2 regions of the Phycicoccus mangrovi genome follow, and region 1 is predicted to be linked to the other one. Evidence: riboswitches for the same ligand, from Rfam matches in the RefSeq annotation. Region 1 holds a riboswitch; the other holds the start of a gene.
What was found. Region 1 has a riboswitch for glycine ahead of gcvP (aminomethyl-transferring glycine dehydrogenase). Riboswitches for the same ligand answer to the same signal wherever they lie in the genome.

Region 1 (8,394 bases):
GGTCCTCACCCTCCCCAACGTCCTCAGCTCGCTCCGGCTGGTCGGCGTGCCCGTCTTCCTCTGGGCCATCGTCACCGAGCACGACGTCCTCGCGCTCGTGCTCCTCATGGCGTCGGGCGTCACCGACTACCTCGACGGCAAGATCGCCCGGGCCTGGGGCCTGGAGTCGCGCCTCGGTCAGCTGCTCGACCCCGTCGCGGACCGGCTCTACATCGCCTCGACGCTCCTCGGCCTCGCCTACCGCGACATTCTCCCGTGGTGGGTCGTCGTCGTCCTCTTCGCCCGCGAGGCGTTCATGGCCGTCGTCGTCCTCGTGGCCAAGCGCCACGGCTGGGTCGGGCTGCCCGTGCACTTCGCCGGCAAGGCCGCGACCTTCAACCTCCTCTACGCCTTCCCGCTGCTCCTGCTCGCCGACGGCGACGGCACCCTGGCGCGCGTCGCCGAGCCGGTGGGCTGGGGCTTCGCGTGGTGGGGGATCGTCCTGTACTGGCTCTCGGCGTTCATCTACGCCGCGCAGCTGCGCCACCTCCTCGCCCACGAGCGGGCGGTCCCGGCGTGAGCGCCGCGGGCGAGCGCCGACCGGACGCGTCGATGACGCTGATCCGGACGATGATGGAGCGCCCGCTCGACCCGGGGTACGCCGCCGCGGCGGCCCGGCGCGAGGCGGCCGGCCTGCCGGGCTCGACGTCGCTGCGCGCGCCCCGGCTGCTCGCCGCCACGCTCGCCCTCGGGCTCGTCGTCGGGGTGGCCGCCTCCAACCTCACCGCCCCGGACACGCCGCGCTCCGCGGCCCGGGCCGACCTCGTGCGCCAGATCGAGGAGCGCCGGACGCAGGTCGAGCAGCTGTCGGCGCAGCAGCTGCGCCTGCAGGCCGAGGTGTCGACGCTCGAGGCCGCCCAGCTCGGCCCGTCGGCGGCCGGCGGCGCCCGCGGACGGGTCCTCGCGGAGTCCGTGGGGGCGTCCGCGATGACCGGTCCGGGGATGGTCGTGACGCTCGACGACGCCCCGGCGGGCGACACGGGGGACGGCACCGACGGCACCGAGGAGCAGCGCGTGCTGTCCAAGGACCTCCAGTACGTCGTCAACGCGCTCTGGCAGGCGGGCGCCGAGGCGGTGAGCATCAACGGCAACCGGATGACGTCGGTGTCGGCCATCCGCTTCGCGGGGTCGGCGCTCGTCGTCGACTTCCGGCCGCTCGCCCGGCCCTACCGGATCACCGCCATCGGCGACCCGCAGCGGATGCCCGCCGCGTTCGCCGACGGCGTGGGCGGCAGCTATTTGTCGACCCTGCACTCCACGTTCGGCATCCGCGCCGACACCGACGTGCCCCGGGAGGACCTGTCCGTGCCCGCCGGCCGGCGCCTCACGCTGCGCTTCGCGGAACCGGTGGATACTGGGGCGTCCCCGACCAGCGGGGCCCGCACCGACCAGGAGGACGGCCCGTCGTGATCCCAGCCCTCGGCCTGGCCATCGGCGTGCTCGTCGGTCTGCTCCTGCAGCCCACCGTCCCGGTGTGGCTCCAGCCCTACCTGCCGATCGCCGTCATCGCCGCCCTCGACGCGGTCTTCGGGGCGGTGCGCGCCATCCTCGACGGCATCTTCAGCGACAAGGTCTTCGTCGTCTCGTTCCTCTCCAACGTCGTCGTCGCCGCGTTCATCGTCTTCCTCGGCGACAAGCTCGGGGTCGGCAGCCAGCTCTCGACCGGCGTCGTCGTCGTCCTCGGCGTCCGGATCTTCTCCAACGTCGCGTCCATCCGGCGCCACCTGTTCGACGCATGAGCGAGCCGCACGACTCCACCCCGACGGGACCCCGGGACGCGCGCCACGCGTGGGCCCGGCTGCGCCGCGCGGGCTCGCCGCGCCCGAGCCGCTCCAACCTCCTCGCGATGCTCCTCGCGCTGGCGCTCGGGTTCGCGATCATCGCCCAGGTGCGCCAGACCTCGCTCCAGGGTCTGGAGACCCTCCGCGAGGACGAGCTCGTGCGCATCCTCTCCGACGTCGACCAGGACGGCGACCAGCTCTCCGGCGAGGTCCGCGACCTCCAGTCCTCCCTCGAGCTGCTCAAGAGCCGCACGACCGGTGAGCAGGAGGCGCAGCGCGCCGCCCAGGAGCGCCTCGACGCCCTCGGCATCCTCGCGGGCACGGCGCCGGCGAAGGGCCCGGGCATCCTCCTGCGCATCGAGGACCCGCAGCGCCTCGTCCGCCAGAACCTCCTCCTCGACGCCGTCCAGGAGCTGCGGGCCGCCGGCGCCGAGGCGATCCAGGTCGGTGACGTCCGCGTCGTGGCCTCGACGTGGTTCGCCGACACCGAGGGCGGCGGCATCTCGGTGTCCGGGTCCGAGGTGACGCCGCCCTACGTCATCCGGGCGATCGGCGACCCCAACACCCTCGCCGGGGCCATGCAGATCCCCGGCGGCGTGACGGCCACCGCGCGCCGGGTCGGCGCCGAGGCCTCCGTCGACATCCGCGACGAGGTGGAGGTCGACGCGTTGCTGAGCGTCACCACGCCTCAGTACGCTCGCCCCGTACCCACGAGCACCCCCTGACGCGACCGCGTCCGAGACAGGAGAACCATGAGCGACCTCGAGTACCCCGCCGGCCTGCGCTACACCGCCGAGCACGAGTGGGTCCGCGAGGAGGACGGGGTCGTGCGCATCGGCATCACCGCCTTCGCGCAGGAGGCCCTCGGCGACGTCGTGTACGTCAGCCTGCCGGCGGTCGGCGACTCCGTCGTCGCGGGCGACACCTGCGGCGAGGTCGAGTCCACGAAGTCGGTCAGCGACCTCTACGCGCCGGTCGCCGGCGAGGTCACGGCGGTCAACGACGCCCTCGACGCCACCCCGGAGCTCGTCAACTCCGACCCCTACGGCGAGGGCTGGATGTACGAGCTGCGGCCGTCGGACGCCGCGGCCGTCGCCGCGCTGCTCGACGTCGACGCCTACCGCGCCCAGCTCTCCTGATCGCTGCCCTGCGCAACCGGTTTCCCCCGGGACCGGGACTTCCGCGCCGACGTGATCTAGGGTGGCAGGTCCCGGCGACCGCCGACGGAGAGGGTGGTAGGACGACATGACTGGCGACGAGCGCGGCGAGCAGCAGCAGCCGCCCGTTCCCGAGCCCACGACGATGCGCCTGCAGGCGGTCGAGGGGACCCGGGTCGAGCCGCAGAGCGAGGCCGAGCACGTCCTCACGAAGGCGGACCTCGCCACCGTCGAGGCGCTGCGGGCGGGCACGGCCCTCCTCGTGGTGCTCCGCGGGCCGAACACCGGCGCGCGCTTCCTCCTCGACGACGACGAGGTCGTCTCCGGTCGCCACCCCGACAGCGACATCTTCCTCGACGACGTGACGGTCTCGCGCCGGCACGCGGTCTTCCAGCGCTCCGGCGGGACCTTCGTCGTGCGCGACGTGGGCTCGCTCAACGGGACGTACGTCAACCGGGACCTCGTCGACGAGGCGGAGCTGTCGACGGGCGACGAGGTGCAGATCGGCAAGTTCCGGCTCGTCTTCTACGCCTCGGCCCAGGCCTGACGTCCCCGCCGTGCGACCCCTGACCATCGGGGCGGTCGTCGCGGCCCTCGCCGAGGACTTCCCGGACGTCACCGTCTCCAAGGTGCGCTTCCTCGAGGCCGAGGGCCTCGTGACGCCCGAGCGCACCGGGTCGGGCTACCGGCGCTACACCGAGGCCGACGTCGAGCGGCTGCGCTACGTCCTGCGGGCCCAGCGCGACCTGTTCTGGCCGCTGCGGGTCATCAAGGACTCGCTCGAGGCCCTCGAGCGCGGCCTGGTCCCGGACGGCCCGGGGCGCCCGCCGGTCGTGCCCGACCCCGCCCCGGACCCCGCCGTGCCACCCGTCGCCGAGCTCGTCGAGACCGGCACCCCGCTCCGGCTGACCCGGACCGAGCTCGCGAGCGCCGCAGGCCTGGACGACGGCCTCGTCGCCGACCTCCTCGACCACGGGCTGCTGCGCCCCGGGGCCGACAGGATGCACGGGAGCGAGGACCTGCGGGCCGCGCGGGCGGCCGCCGGCCTGGCCCGCTTCGGCGTCGAGGCCCGGCACCTGCGCGCGGCGCGGACCGCGGCCGACCGCGAGGTCGGGCTCGTCGAGCAGGTGACCGGCGGCCTGCGCGGCGAGGACCGGCGCCGCGCGGCCGCCGAGGTGACCCACCTCGTCCTCACCCTCCACACCGCGCTCGTGCGCGCCGGCCTCGACACCCCGGCCGAGCGGCCCGGCACGGCGTCGGGGTCGCGGGGTACGGTGACGGGGTGAAGCTCATGGACGTCCTCGGCGTGCGGGTCGAGATGCCGGGCAACCAGCCGATCGTCCTGCTCAGGGAGCGCGACGGTGTCCGCTACCTGCCGATCTGGATCGGCGCGGCGGAGGCCACGGCGATCGCGTACGCCCAGCAGGGTGTCGTGCCCCCGCGCCCGCTCACCCACGACCTGGCGCGCACCGTCATCGACGACCTCGGGCACACGCTGACCCGGGTGCGGATCGTCTCGCTCCAGGACGGCGCGTTCCACGCCGCGCTCGACATCGACGGCGGCGGCGAGGCCGGCGGCACGACGATCGACTCCCGCTCCTCGGACGCCATCGCCCTCGCGCTGCGCGCCGGCGCCGACATCGTCGCCGAGGAGGCGCTCCTCGACGAGGCCGGGGTCGAGATGGCCGAGAGCGAGGACGACGAGGTCGAGAAGTTCAAGGCCTTCCTCGAGGACGTCTCCGCCGACGACTTCGACACCGAGACGGGGTCCTGACCGCGACACGCCGGTGAGCGTGCGGGGCCCGCGGTCGTTGACCGCCGTCACAGCCGCCCCTACTGTCACACCAGTCACAGAAGTGGCCGGGAGAGTGACGTCGATGTCATTCCCGGGCGTATCGTCGTCCGGAGCACCCGGCACCATCAGGAGGTAGGCGTGGGCTCCACCGGAGAAGCGCGACAGGGCGGCACCCCCGCGCCCGTCGTCGCGCAGGGCGTGCTGTTCGCCGACGACCTGCCCCAGCTCGACGACGAGGTCGGCTACCGCGGCCCCACCGCGTGCAAGGCGGCGGGCATCACCTACCGCCAGCTCGACTACTGGGCGCGCACCGGGCTCGTCGAGCCCTCGGTCCGCTCGGCCGGCGGCTCCGGCACGCAGCGCCTGTACGGCTTCCGCGACATCCTCGTGCTCAAGGTCGTCAAGCGCCTCCTCGACACCGGGGTCTCGCTCCAGCAGATCCGTGGCGCCATCACCGTGCTGCGCGCCCGCGGGGTCGACGACCTCGCCGGCATCACCCTCATGAGCGACGGCGCCTCGGTCTACGAGTGCACCTCGAACGACGAGGTCATCGACCTGCTCCAGGGCGGCCAGGGCGTGTTCGGCATCGCTGTCGGCAAGGTCTGGCGCGAGGTCGAGGGCACGCTCTCGGACCTGCCGAGCGAGCGCGCCGCGTCCGAGGGCGGCGCCGAGGCGGTCCAGCCGGGCGACGAGCTCGGCGCCCGCCGCATCGCGCGCCTCGCCTGATCCGCCGCCCCGGCCGCCGGCACCGCCGGTGGTAGGTTGAGCCTGCCGCTCACACCGTGCGGGAGAGTCCCCGGCACTGCCGGCCGGGGCGCCGAAGGGGCAATTCTCCCCAGAACCTCTCAGGCGCAAGGGACCGCACGGGACAGGCACCTCTGGAGGGTCCACCGACCCGACAGAGGGGGAGGACGCCAGCATCGTCTGCCCTCCGGAGGACCTTCGTGAGCACGCCAGCCCTTCCCGCCTTCGCCGCCCGCCACATCGGCCCCCGCGAGTCCGACCTCGCCGGGATGCTCAAGGTCGTCGGGCGCGAGTCGCTCGAGGACCTCCTCGCCGCCGCCGTGCCGGACGGCATCCGGTTCGAGGGCGTCCTCGACGTCGAGGCCGCCGGCTCCGAGGCGGCCGTCATCGGCGAGCTGGGCGAGGTCGCGGCCCGCAACCGCGTCGTCCCGTCGCTCATGGGCCTCGGGTACTACGGCACCCTGACGCCGGCCGTCATCCAGCGCAACGTCCTCGAGAACCCCGCCTGGTACACGGCCTACACGCCCTACCAGCCCGAGATCTCGCAGGGCCGCCTCGAGGCGCTCCTCAACTTCCAGACCGTCGTCGCCGACCTCACCGGCCTGCCGACCGCCGGCGCCTCGCTGCTCGACGAGGGCACCGCGGCGGCCGAGGCGATGACGCTGATGCGCCGCTCCTCGAAGGCCGCCGGCGACGCCGTGCTGCTCGTCGACGCGGCCGTCTTCCCGCAGACGCTCGCCGTCGTGCGCACCCGCGCCGTGCCGCTCGGGCTCGACGTCGTCGTCGCCGACCTCACCGAGGTGGGGTCGGCCGAGGCGCTGCGCACCGCCGCCGGCGACCGCGACGTCTTCGGCGTCCTGCTCCAGTACCCGGCCGCGGACGGCCGCCTCCACGACCTGCGGGCCGTCGCCGACGCCGCGCACGCGGCCGGCGCGCTCGTCACCGCCGCCGCCGACCTGCTCGCCCTCACCCTCGCCACCCCGCCGGGGGAGTGGGGCGCCGACGTCGCCGTCGGCACGACCCAGCGCTTCGGGGTGCCGATGGGCTTCGGTGGCCCGCACGCCGGTTACATGAGCGTGCGTGCCGGGCTCGAGCGCACGCTGCCCGGCCGTCTCGTCGGCGTCTCCGTCGACGCCGACGGCGCGCCGGCCTACCGCCTGGCCCTCCAGACCCGCGAGCAGCACATCCGTCGCGAGAAGGCGACCTCGAACATCTGCACCGCGCAGGTGCTGCTCGCCGTCATGGCGAGCATGTACGCGGTCTACCACGGCCCCGACGGCCTGCGCGCCATCGCGCTGCGGGTGCACGCGCACGCCGTGGCCCTCGCCGAGGCGCTGCGCGCCGCCGGCGTCGAGGTCGCCGACGTGCCGTTCTTCGACACCCTCGCGCTGCACGTGCCGGGGCGTGCCGACACCGTCGTGGCCGCAGCCCTCGCCGAGGGGGTCAACCTCTGGCAGCACGACGACGACACCGTCTGGCTGAGCGTCGACGAGACCACCGACACGACCGTGCTGGGGAAGGTGGCCCGCGCCCTCGGCGCCACGGCCCCCGAGCGGGTCGAGGTCGCCGCGCCGGCGTGGCCCGAGGCGCTCGTGCGCACCTCCGAGTACCTCACCCACCCGGTCTTCTCGGCGCACCGCTCCGAGACCGCGATGCTGCGCTACCTGCGCCGGCTCGCCGACCGCGACTTCGCGCTCGACCGCGGGATGATCCCGCTCGGCTCCTGCACGATGAAGCTCAACGCGACGACCGAGATGGTCGCGGTCACCTGGCCCGAGTTCGCGAACCTGCACCCCTTCGCGCCGCACGAGCAGACCCGCGGCATCCGCGGCCTCGTCGACGAGCTCTCGGAGTGGCTCTGCGAGGTCACCGGGTACGACGCGGTCTCGCTGCAGCCGAACGCGGGCAGCCAGGGCGAGCTCTCCGGTCTGCTGGCCATCGCCGCCTACCACCGCGCGAACGGCGACGACGCGCGTCGCGTCTGCCTCATCCCGAGCAGCGCCCACGGCACGAACGCCGCGAGCGCGGTCATGGCGGGGATGAAGGTCGTCGTCGTCGGCACCGACCCGGTGTCGGGCAACGTCGACCTCGACGACCTGCGCGCCAAGATCGAGCAGCACCGCGACACCCTCGCCGCGATCATGGTCACCTACCCCTCGACGCACGGGGTCTTCGAGGACACGATCACCGAGCTCTGCGGGCTCGTCCACGACGCCGGCGGCCAGGTCTACGTCGACGGCGCCAACCTCAACGCGCTCGTCGGGCTCGCCCGGCCGGGCAGGTTCGGGGCGGACGTCTCGCACCTCAACCTGCACAAGACCTTCTGCATCCCGCACGGCGGCGGTGGCCCCGGCGTCGGCCCGGTCGCGTGCCGCGAGCACCTCGCGCCGTACCTGCCGAACCACCCGCTCGACGCGGCGGCCGGCCCCGAGACCGGCGTCGGCCCGGTCGCGGCGGCGCCGTACGGCTCGGCGAGCATCCTGCCGATCTCGTGGGCGTACGTCCGGCTCATGGGCGGCGAGGGCCTGCGCCACGCGACCGAGGTCGCCGTCCTCAACGCCAACTACGTCGCCGCGCGGCTGCGCGACCACTACCCGGTGCTCTACTCCGGCGCCGGCGGCCTCGTCGCCCACGAGTGCATCCTCGACCTGCGGGGCATCACGAAGGAGACCGGCGTCACCGTCGACGACGTCGCCAAGCGCCTCGTCGACTTCGGCTTCCACGCCCCGACGATGTCCTTCCCCGTCGCGGGCACGCTCATGGTCGAGCCGACCGAGAGCGAGGACCTCCAGGAGATCGACCGGTTCTGCGACGCGATGATCGCCATCCGCCGCGAGATCGACGAGGTCGCCGCGGGTTCGGTGGCCGTCGCCGACAG
Region 2 (8,394 bases), on a different contig from region 1:
AGGTCGGCGTCGGTCAGCCCACCGAGGATCGTCGAGGAGCTGGGCCCCTGCACGGCGATCAGCGACCAGTCGTCGCAACGGTCCTGGACCTCGGCGTCGAACCCGCAAGCGCGCTGCCGCAACGCGTCGAGGACGACTGCGGCGTTCGAGGCGTTGGCGACGACCATGTAGCGCTCACCAGCCAGCCGGTACACGATCAGGTCGTCGAGGATGCCGCCGTCCTCGTTGCAGATCATCGTGTACCTCGCCTTCGCGACGGCAAGGGCGCTGATGTCGCCGACGAGGGCGTGGTCGAGCAGTGCGGCGGCGTGCGGTCCGACGACCTCGATCTCGCCCATGTGCGAGAGGTCGAACAGGCCGGCAGCGGTCCGCACGGCGCGGTGCTCCGACAGCTCGCTGCCGTAACGCAGAGGCATCTGCCAGTCGGCGAAGTCGGTGAAGTGAGCGCCTGCGGCGTGGTGGACGGCGTGCAGGGCGGTGGGCTTGGACATCTTGGCCTTTCTGGGGTTCGGTGGACCGGGATTGAGGCGCTCAGACCTCGAACGACTCCGGTGGTGGGCATGAGCACACAAGGTGGCGATCACCGTGGCTTTGGTCGATGCGGCGCACCGGCGGCCAGTACTTGTTCGCCGTTGTGCCGGCGGGGTACACCGCCTCGGCGCGGGAGTAGGCGCGGTCCCACTCGCCGACCAGCAGCCCCGCGGTGTGGGGGGCGCCCCGCAGGGGGCTCGACTCCGCCGTGAAGGTGCCGTCGGCCACCGCGTCGATCTCCGAGCGGATCGCGATCATGGCCTCGATGAAGCGGTCGACCTCCCGCAGGTCCTCCGACTCGGTCGGCTCGACCATGAGGGTGCCGGCCACCGGGAAGGACATCGTCGGGGCGTGGAACCCGTAGTCGATGAGCCGCTTGGCGACGTCGTCGACCGAGACGCCGGTCGCCTTGGTCAGGGGCCGCAGGTCCAGGATGCACTCGTGCGCCACGAGCCCGGCGGAGCCGGTGTAGAGGGTCGGGTAGTACGGCGCCAGGCGCTTCGCGACGTAGTTGGCCGCAAGCACGGCGACCTTCGTGGCCTGGGTCAGGCCCTCGGCGCCCATCAGGCGCACGTAGGCCCAGCTGATCGGCAGGATCCCGGCGGACCCGCACGGTGCAGAGCTGACCGGACCGACCCCGTCGCGGCGGTTGAGGTCCGGGTGCATCGGGTGCGACGGGAGGAAGGGCGCCAGGTGCGCGCCCACCCCGACCGGGCCGACGCCCGGCCCGCCACCACCGTGCGGGATGCAGAAGGTCTTGTGCAGGTTGAGGTGCGAGACGTCACCACCAAAGGCCCCGGGCGCCGCCAGACCCAGGAGGGCGTTGAGGTTGGCGCCGTCGACGTAGACCTGGCCGCCATGCGCGTGCACCACCTCGCACAGCTGGGTGATGCCCTCCTCGTACACGCCGTGCGTCGACGGGTAGGTCACCATGATCGCCGCGAGCTGCTCGGTGTGCTGCTCGCACTTGGCGCGCAGGTCCACGAGGTCGACGGTGCCGTCCTCGAGGCTCTTGACCACCACGACCCGCATGCCGGCCATGACCGCCGAGGCGGCGTTCGTGCCGTGCGCGGAGGAGGGGATGAGGCAGACGTCGCGTGCCTCGTCGCCGCGTGACTGGTGGTAGGCACGGATGGCCAGAAGCCCAGCGAACTCGCCCTGGCTGCCGGCGTTGGGCTGGATCGACACCTTCGCGTACCCCGTCACCGCGGCCAGCCAGGACTCCAGCTGGTCGACCAGGGTGGTGTAGCCGCGCGCGCTCTCGGCCGGCACGAAGGGGTGGACGTTCGCGAACCCGGGGAAGCTGATCGGCTCCATCTCGGTCGTCGCGTTGAGCTTCATGGTGCAGGAGCCCAGGGGGATCATGCCCCGGTCGAGGGCGTAGTCCTTGTCCGACAGCGAGCGGAGGTAGCGCAACATCGAGGTCTCGCTGTAGTGGGTATTGAACACGGGGTGGGTGAGGAACTCCGAGGTACGCAGCAGCGCCCGCGGCAGACGATCGCTGCCGCCGTCCGGCGCCGCGCCGCCGGCACCGAACGCCTCGAGCACGACGGCGACATGGCTCGGCGACGTCGTCTCCGAGCAGCTCACGCCCACGTGGTCCTCGTCGACCCGCCGCAGGTGGACCCCGCCGGCAGCAGCCTTCCCGAGCACCTCCGCGGCCCGACCCGGCGCCCGGGCCAGCAGGGTGTCGAAGAAGGAGTCGTGCAGGAGCTCCACACCGGCCGACTCCAGGCGGTCGGCCAGGACTGCAGCGGTGCGGTGGACGCCCCGTGCGATGGCGCGCAGGCCTTCCGGACCGTGGTACACGGCATACATCGACGCCACGACGGCGAGCAGTACCTGGGCGGTGCAGATGTTGGAGGTGGCCCTGTCGCGGCGGATGTGCTGCTCGCGGGTCTGCAGCGCCAACCGGTACGCCGGGTGGCCGTCGGCGTCGATGCTGACCCCGACAAGCCGGCCGGGCAGGCTACGCTCCAAGCCTTCTCGAACGGCGATGTAGCCAGCGTGAGGGCCGCCGTAGCCGAGCGGGACGCCGAAGCGCTGAGACGAGCCCACCGCGATGTCGGCGCCCCACTCGCCCGGCGCGACGAGCAGGGTGAGGGCGAGCAGGTCGGCGGCCGCGGTGACCAAGGCCCCGCGCTCGTGTGCCGCCTCGACGAGCGCGCGGTGGTCGGAGACCGCCCCGGACGCACCGGGGTACTGGACGACCACGCCGAAGAGGTCTCCGTCCGGGAGTCCGTGACCGAGGTCGGCCACGACCACCTCGACACCGATGGCGCGGCACCGGGTCTGCAGCACCGCCAGACTCTGGGGCAGCAGGTCCGAGTCCACGACGACGCGTTCGGCCTTGACCCGGCTAGCGCGGCGCATCACGGTCACGGCCTCGGCCACCGCCGTTCCCTCATCCAGGAGCGAGGCGTTGGCGGTGGGGAGCGCGGTGAGGTCGCCGATGAGGGTCTGGAAGTTGATGAGGGCCTCGAGCCGGCCCTGACTGATCTCCGGCTGGTAAGGCGTGTAGGCGGTGTACCAGGCCGGGTTCTCGAGGACGTTGCGGCGGATCACACCTGGCAGCACTGTGCCGTGATAGCCGAGACCGACCATCGGCTCACCGGGCTCGTTGCGGTCAGCCAGACCACGCAGCTCCGCGAGCACCTCCTCCTCGCTGGCCGCGGCCGGCAGTCCGAGCAGCTCGGCTGACCGCAGGCCCTGGGGCACGGCAGCATCGACGAGCGAGTCGAGGGATTCGTACCCGAGCTCGGCCAGCATGGCGGCCTGGTCAGCGTGCGCGAAACCGATGTGTCGGGCGACGAAGGCGCCGTGGGCAGGGTCGATGGAGTCGACGGACATGGGCGGGAGGCTCCCTGGGTCGGGTGTCCGCACTGAGGACACCGTTGGATAGGTGACCTCCCCGCTCTGTCATGGGCCTGAGAGCTTCACCGTCACGTGGGGCGGCTTGCACCGTGGGCGCAGGCCGATGTGGCCTGACTTTTCAGAGTTCGCCTCATTGCAGCGGTCATGGGGGCCTGAGAGATTCGTGGGGAGATTTGCTCCTTCGGCGCCCGACCGTGGTGTCGGCCGGGACTCTCCCGCTGCAGTTCGAACGGCGATGATGAAATTGTTGGAATGGATGTTGGCATACCCGGACATCCAGTGTGGGTGGCGCAACGCGTGCGCCACCCACACCGTGACGTCACACGGAGGCCAGCGCTTGGGCGGGTAGGCCCGGTGCGTTGCCGATCTCGTGGTTCGCCATGAGGGTGACGAGGTCGTACACCACGGTGGCCGCCGCGACGGTGGTCGTTTCGGCATGGTCATAGTTGGGCGCGACCTCGACGACGTCGGCACCGACGATGTTCAGTCCGTTGAGCTGACGCAACATTGCCAGGAGCTCGCGACTGCTCAGCCCACCCGCCTCGGGTGTACCCGTTCCTGGGGCGAAGGCCGGGTCCAGGACGTCGATGTCGATGGACAGGTACACGGGGGTGTCTCCGACCCGCTGCCTGACCTGCTCAACGGCAGCGTCGATGCCGATCCGGTCGAGGTCGCTAGCGCGGATCGTCTTGAAACCGAAGTCTGCGTCTTCCTTGAGGTCAATCCGGTCGTAGATCGGACCGCGAATGCCGAGGTGCATCGAGTGGTCCTCAGCGAGAAGGCCCTCCTCGAAGGCCCGGCGCAGCACGGTGCCATGGGTCACCGGTGCATTGAAGTAGGTGTCCCACGTGTCCAGGTGCGCGTCGAAGTGAACCAGGGCGACGGGTCCGTGCTGTCGGACGACGGAGCGCAGCATGGGCAGAGCGATGGTGTGATCACCGCCGACGGCGATGACCCGTCGGTCGCCGCTCCCCCCCTGCACGTCGTGAGCATGCGCCTCGATCTGCTGGATGGCCTCGTCGATGCTGAAGGGCGTGCACGCTACATCTCCGGCGTCGACCACCTGGACCCGTTCGAAGGGAGCCACATCAAGCTCCACGTGAAAGGCAGGGCGGAGGTGGCGTGAGGACTTGCGGACCTCCAGGGGGCCAAAACGAGCACCGGGCCGGAACGATGTGCCGCCGTCGAAGGGCACCCCCAGGACAGCGATGTCGTAGTCGCTGACCGTGTGGATCTCGGGAATGCGGGCGAAGGTGGACAAGCCGGCGTAGCGCGGGACCTCCGTGCCACTCACAGGCCGGACGGGGTTGGGAACGCGGGTGCTCATGGCTTTGCCTCCAAGGCTGAAAGGGTCGTGTTCGTAGGTGTCGTGGAGTCGTTTTGAGATCGACCGGAGGCGTCAGACAGGCTGCGACCCGCCGTTTCCACACCCCAGGCAATCGTGACTGCGAGGCCGACGACGGAGATGGCCGCTCCGGCAAGCAGCACCCAGTTGACCCCGTGATCGAGGGCAAAGGGCATGAGGTACACCGCGACGGCCGCACCGATCCGGCTGGCCGCCGTGCCGATACCCACGGCCGTCGCACGGACCTCCGTCGGGAAAAGCTCGTTGGGGTACACGATCTCGAGGAAGTTGGATGCGCCCGAGAGCAAGGCAAACGCGCAGATCGCGCCGAAGACAAGAATGAAAGGCAGCCCGGGGACCAAGCCGGCGACCCCCCAGATCAGCGCGATCCCGGCGAACGTGTAGACGAGGAGCGCCTTGCGGCCGATCTTGTCGACCAGGAACAAGCCCGGCACACCGCCAACCACGAAGAGGGCCGCCAGGAAGACCTCCGCGCCGTTTCCAGTCAGGCCCACCTTCGCCAAGATGTCGAAGGAGAATGAGTAGATCGAGAGCAGCGGGATGACCTGGCACATCCAGAAGAGGCTCACGAAGAGTGTGCGAGTCAGGTACGGAGGGCGAAACACCGATGCGAGAGTCACTCGATGCTCCGGCTCCGGCTCGCCGAGATGCTCAACTCCGTACTCGGGGCCGTAGACCTGCTTGATTGACCGGTCTGCTTCTTCAACGCGGCCCTTGTTGATGAGCCACCGGGGAGACTCGGGCGTACCCAGCCGCATGATCAGGGTGCCAACAGCAAAGACCGCCGCGCTGGCCAGCATCCAACGCCAGGCAGCATCACCAGCCAGGTTCGTACAGATGATGGCGACGACCGGCGCGGCGGTGGCGCCGACGGCCCACACGACGAACGTGGCCCCGAGCATGCGTCCTCGGTACCTGGACGGAAGGTACTCCGCCAGCAGTGACGTCGCGATCGGGTAGTCGGCGCCGATCGCCATCCCGATGAGGAACCTCAACACGATGAGGTGCCACACCTCAGTGGCGAAGAAGCTCAGCACCGAGAAGAGGGCAAGGGCTAAGAGGTCAAGGATGTACATCACATGACGACCCACCCTGTCGGTGACCCACCCAAAGACACCGCCGCCTACGAAGATGCCGACGAGGACCGCGGCCGCAATCATCCCCTTGTCCGCGCTGGTGACCGTGAAGGACTTCCCCATGGTTGCCCAGGTGAAGCCAATGATCGCGATGGCGAACCCGTCGATGAATGGGCCGCCCGAAGAATAGAGAGTGAGCTTCTTGTGAAACGCAGTCAGTGGGGCCTCGTCGATGAGACCACTGGATGAGGACATCTTGAGCTCCTTCCCGCAGCGCGGGTGGTGCGGAGGTGGTGGCAACTGCCTCGGGCGGGCCGATGCAGAGGAAGAGCTGCTCTGTGTCGAAGAGACTCCGCTCTCGCGACCCTCTTGGGAAGGATGACGGCGCTCGAAGATTGATCTCGGTCGCTGTGCAATCGCACAATAGGTCTATGGCGATTGCCCATCTCGGGCGTATCTTGACCGTCATGGGCATCACCGTCGGCGAACTGCTCGACATGCCGCACCTCCACCTGCGCCTGCACTCGGGAAGCGCCGGCTTGGTGCGGGAGACGACGTGGACCCATACGTCCGATCTCCCACAGCCGTGGCAGTGGCTGACTGGAGGGGAGCTGTTGATGACCAACGGCATGTCCTTCCCTCGCAGGGCATTGGATCAGGTCCACCTGCTGGAGGAGTTGGACCGAGCAGGGGCGTCAGCGCTGGCCATTGGGGAAGAGATGTACTGCCCTAGGCTGACCCGACGGTTCACTGAGACGAGCGACCAGTTGGGCATCCCCGTCCTATGGATTCGCTACCCGATGCCCTTCGTGGCGATTTCCCGCGCCGTTGCCGAGGCAACCCTGCTCGAGCAGTCTCAACGCCTCATGCGCACCGCACGCATCTACGACGTCATCCGGCGTACCACCACCGGCGGTGGTGACAGGTCAAGGGTGGCGCAGCTGATCGGTCAAGAATTGCGCTGCCCGGTCTTCATCTGCGACCGCTTGACCGGCCGCTCTTACCACCCCAGTAGTGCCAGCCCTCCGCCCGCCGTCAGTGAGGCGGTACGACGGGCATCGGCCGAAGGCGTCATCACAGCGGGAGGCCGTTCGTTCACTTCATCCGACGGTGCTGACGTGTTGGTGTTGGAGGTTCCTACGCATGAGCAGGCCCTGCTTGTCGTCGTCCGCGAGGGGGGAGCGGCGCTGGACGCCATCCTGCTTCAGCATGCGGCCACCGTTGCAGCGCTGGAGCTGTCCCACCTGCATCTAGCACTTGAGCATGAGCGTCGCGCCGGCGCGGAGTTGATGGCACAGCTGCTCGAGGGCCGGATCCAAGAGCGGGCGGCCCTGGACCAGTTGAGGGTGTTCAACCTCGAGGCCCGAGAGAGCGTTGCCGTCTCTGCCACGGCCGCTGACATCGACCAATTGCGCGACCTGCACGTCGCTCTCTGGCGCATGGGAATTCCACACGTTGTAGCGCTTCGTGGTGACATCGCGCATGGGCTGATCCCCTCTGGTGAGAACGTCGTCCCTGACCTGATGCGTGCCTTGGGCCCATCCGGACGGCTCGGGATCAGCAAACCGCTGGTCACGGCCAGCGGTGCCGCCGATGCTGCGCGAGAGGCGACTTGGGCGCTTGGCACCACACGAAACTCGACCGAGCGGGTGGCGCGATATGGGAGCGTGAGTTCTTGGGGAGGGCTGCGAGATGTGGATGATGCCCGAGCCTTGGTGGAACAGTGGCTAGGACCGCTTTTGACCCACGATGCCCAGCACCACAGCGACCTCGTGGCAACACTCTCTTCATTCCTCAGCAACGGTCGGAGCTGGCAACGGACCGCCAGCGACCTTAATGTCCACCGGCAGACGGTCCTCTATCGCATCCACAAGGTTGAGGAGCTCACGAACACCAGCGTGAGCCAGACCGCTCATCTTGCACAGTTCTGGTTGGCCCTTGAGGCGCGCTCACTGCTCGGCGGCGAGCTAGCGCCATAGCCGGCTTCTCCGTTCCGAGTTCACACCATGTCCGTCCGTCCAGGGCTCGACCGGACGCCTCGGCGAAAGACCGGGTTCGCGCACGCGACCAACATCGACTGTCGGCCGGGTGACGAATGCGCACACAGCCGCGGAGACAGGCCATGGCCACCGCTCGTCGTGCAACGCGCAGAATCACAGCGCGACGGCTTCGCGCCACTCTGAGTAAGGCCAGCACCGGGGCCGCCCGCACACGCACCGAATCTGCCTCGCGACGCCGCGACGGACGTACGACGTGGCCTTCACCGGCCCACAACCACCTCTCCCCCGGGGTCGATGAGCGCTTGGCCCATCCCGGAGCCTGCATCTGAGACCGCGGGGGCTCACCGAAGCAGGGCACCGGGGCCGCGACAACGCGACCGGTTGGGCGCCTTCACGCCGTTCGGAGCGGGTCCGCAAACGATGCATATCCGATGCAACCGCGCAGCCAAAGGGCCTCTGTCCGGCGTTTCCGCTGGTCAGAGGCCCTTCGCGTGCGCTCCCCCGGTTGGACTCGAACCAACAACCTGCCGATTAACAGTCGGCTGCT

Region 2: it holds a riboswitch for glycine, as region 1 does, so the genes downstream of both, gcvP (aminomethyl-transferring glycine dehydrogenase) here and gcvP (aminomethyl-transferring glycine dehydrogenase) in region 1, are expected to answer to the same signal.

The regions. Positions count from the first base shown of each region.
Region 1 is NZ_JAHHWP010000006.1:31,682-40,075, reverse strand. It holds gene clsA (cardiolipin synthase ClsA) at 1-559, shown strand, start outside; gene KMZ30_RS02820 (DUF881 domain-containing protein) at 556-1,449, shown strand; gene KMZ30_RS02815 (small basic family protein) at 1,446-1,778, shown strand; gene KMZ30_RS02810 (DUF881 domain-containing protein) at 1,775-2,545, shown strand; gene gcvH (glycine cleavage system protein GcvH) at 2,573-2,959, shown strand; gene KMZ30_RS02800 (FHA domain-containing protein) at 3,066-3,524, shown strand; gene ftsR (transcriptional regulator FtsR) at 3,535-4,263, shown strand; gene KMZ30_RS02790 (bifunctional nuclease family protein) at 4,260-4,751, shown strand; gene KMZ30_RS02785 (MerR family transcriptional regulator) at 4,911-5,498, shown strand; glycine riboswitch at 5,548-5,644, shown strand; gene gcvP (aminomethyl-transferring glycine dehydrogenase) at 5,717-8,394, shown strand, end outside.
Region 2 is NZ_JAHHWP010000018.1:85,846-94,239, forward strand. It holds gene gcvT (glycine cleavage system aminomethyltransferase GcvT) at 1-491, opposite strand, end outside; gene gcvP (aminomethyl-transferring glycine dehydrogenase) at 532-3,381, opposite strand; glycine riboswitch at 3,438-3,534, opposite strand; glycine riboswitch at 3,535-3,633, opposite strand; gene speB (agmatinase) at 3,725-4,732, opposite strand; gene KMZ30_RS16650 (MFS transporter) at 4,729-6,102, opposite strand; gene KMZ30_RS16655 (PucR family transcriptional regulator) at 6,315-7,826, shown strand; tRNA gene KMZ30_RS16660 (tRNA-Asn) at 8,344-8,394, opposite strand, start outside.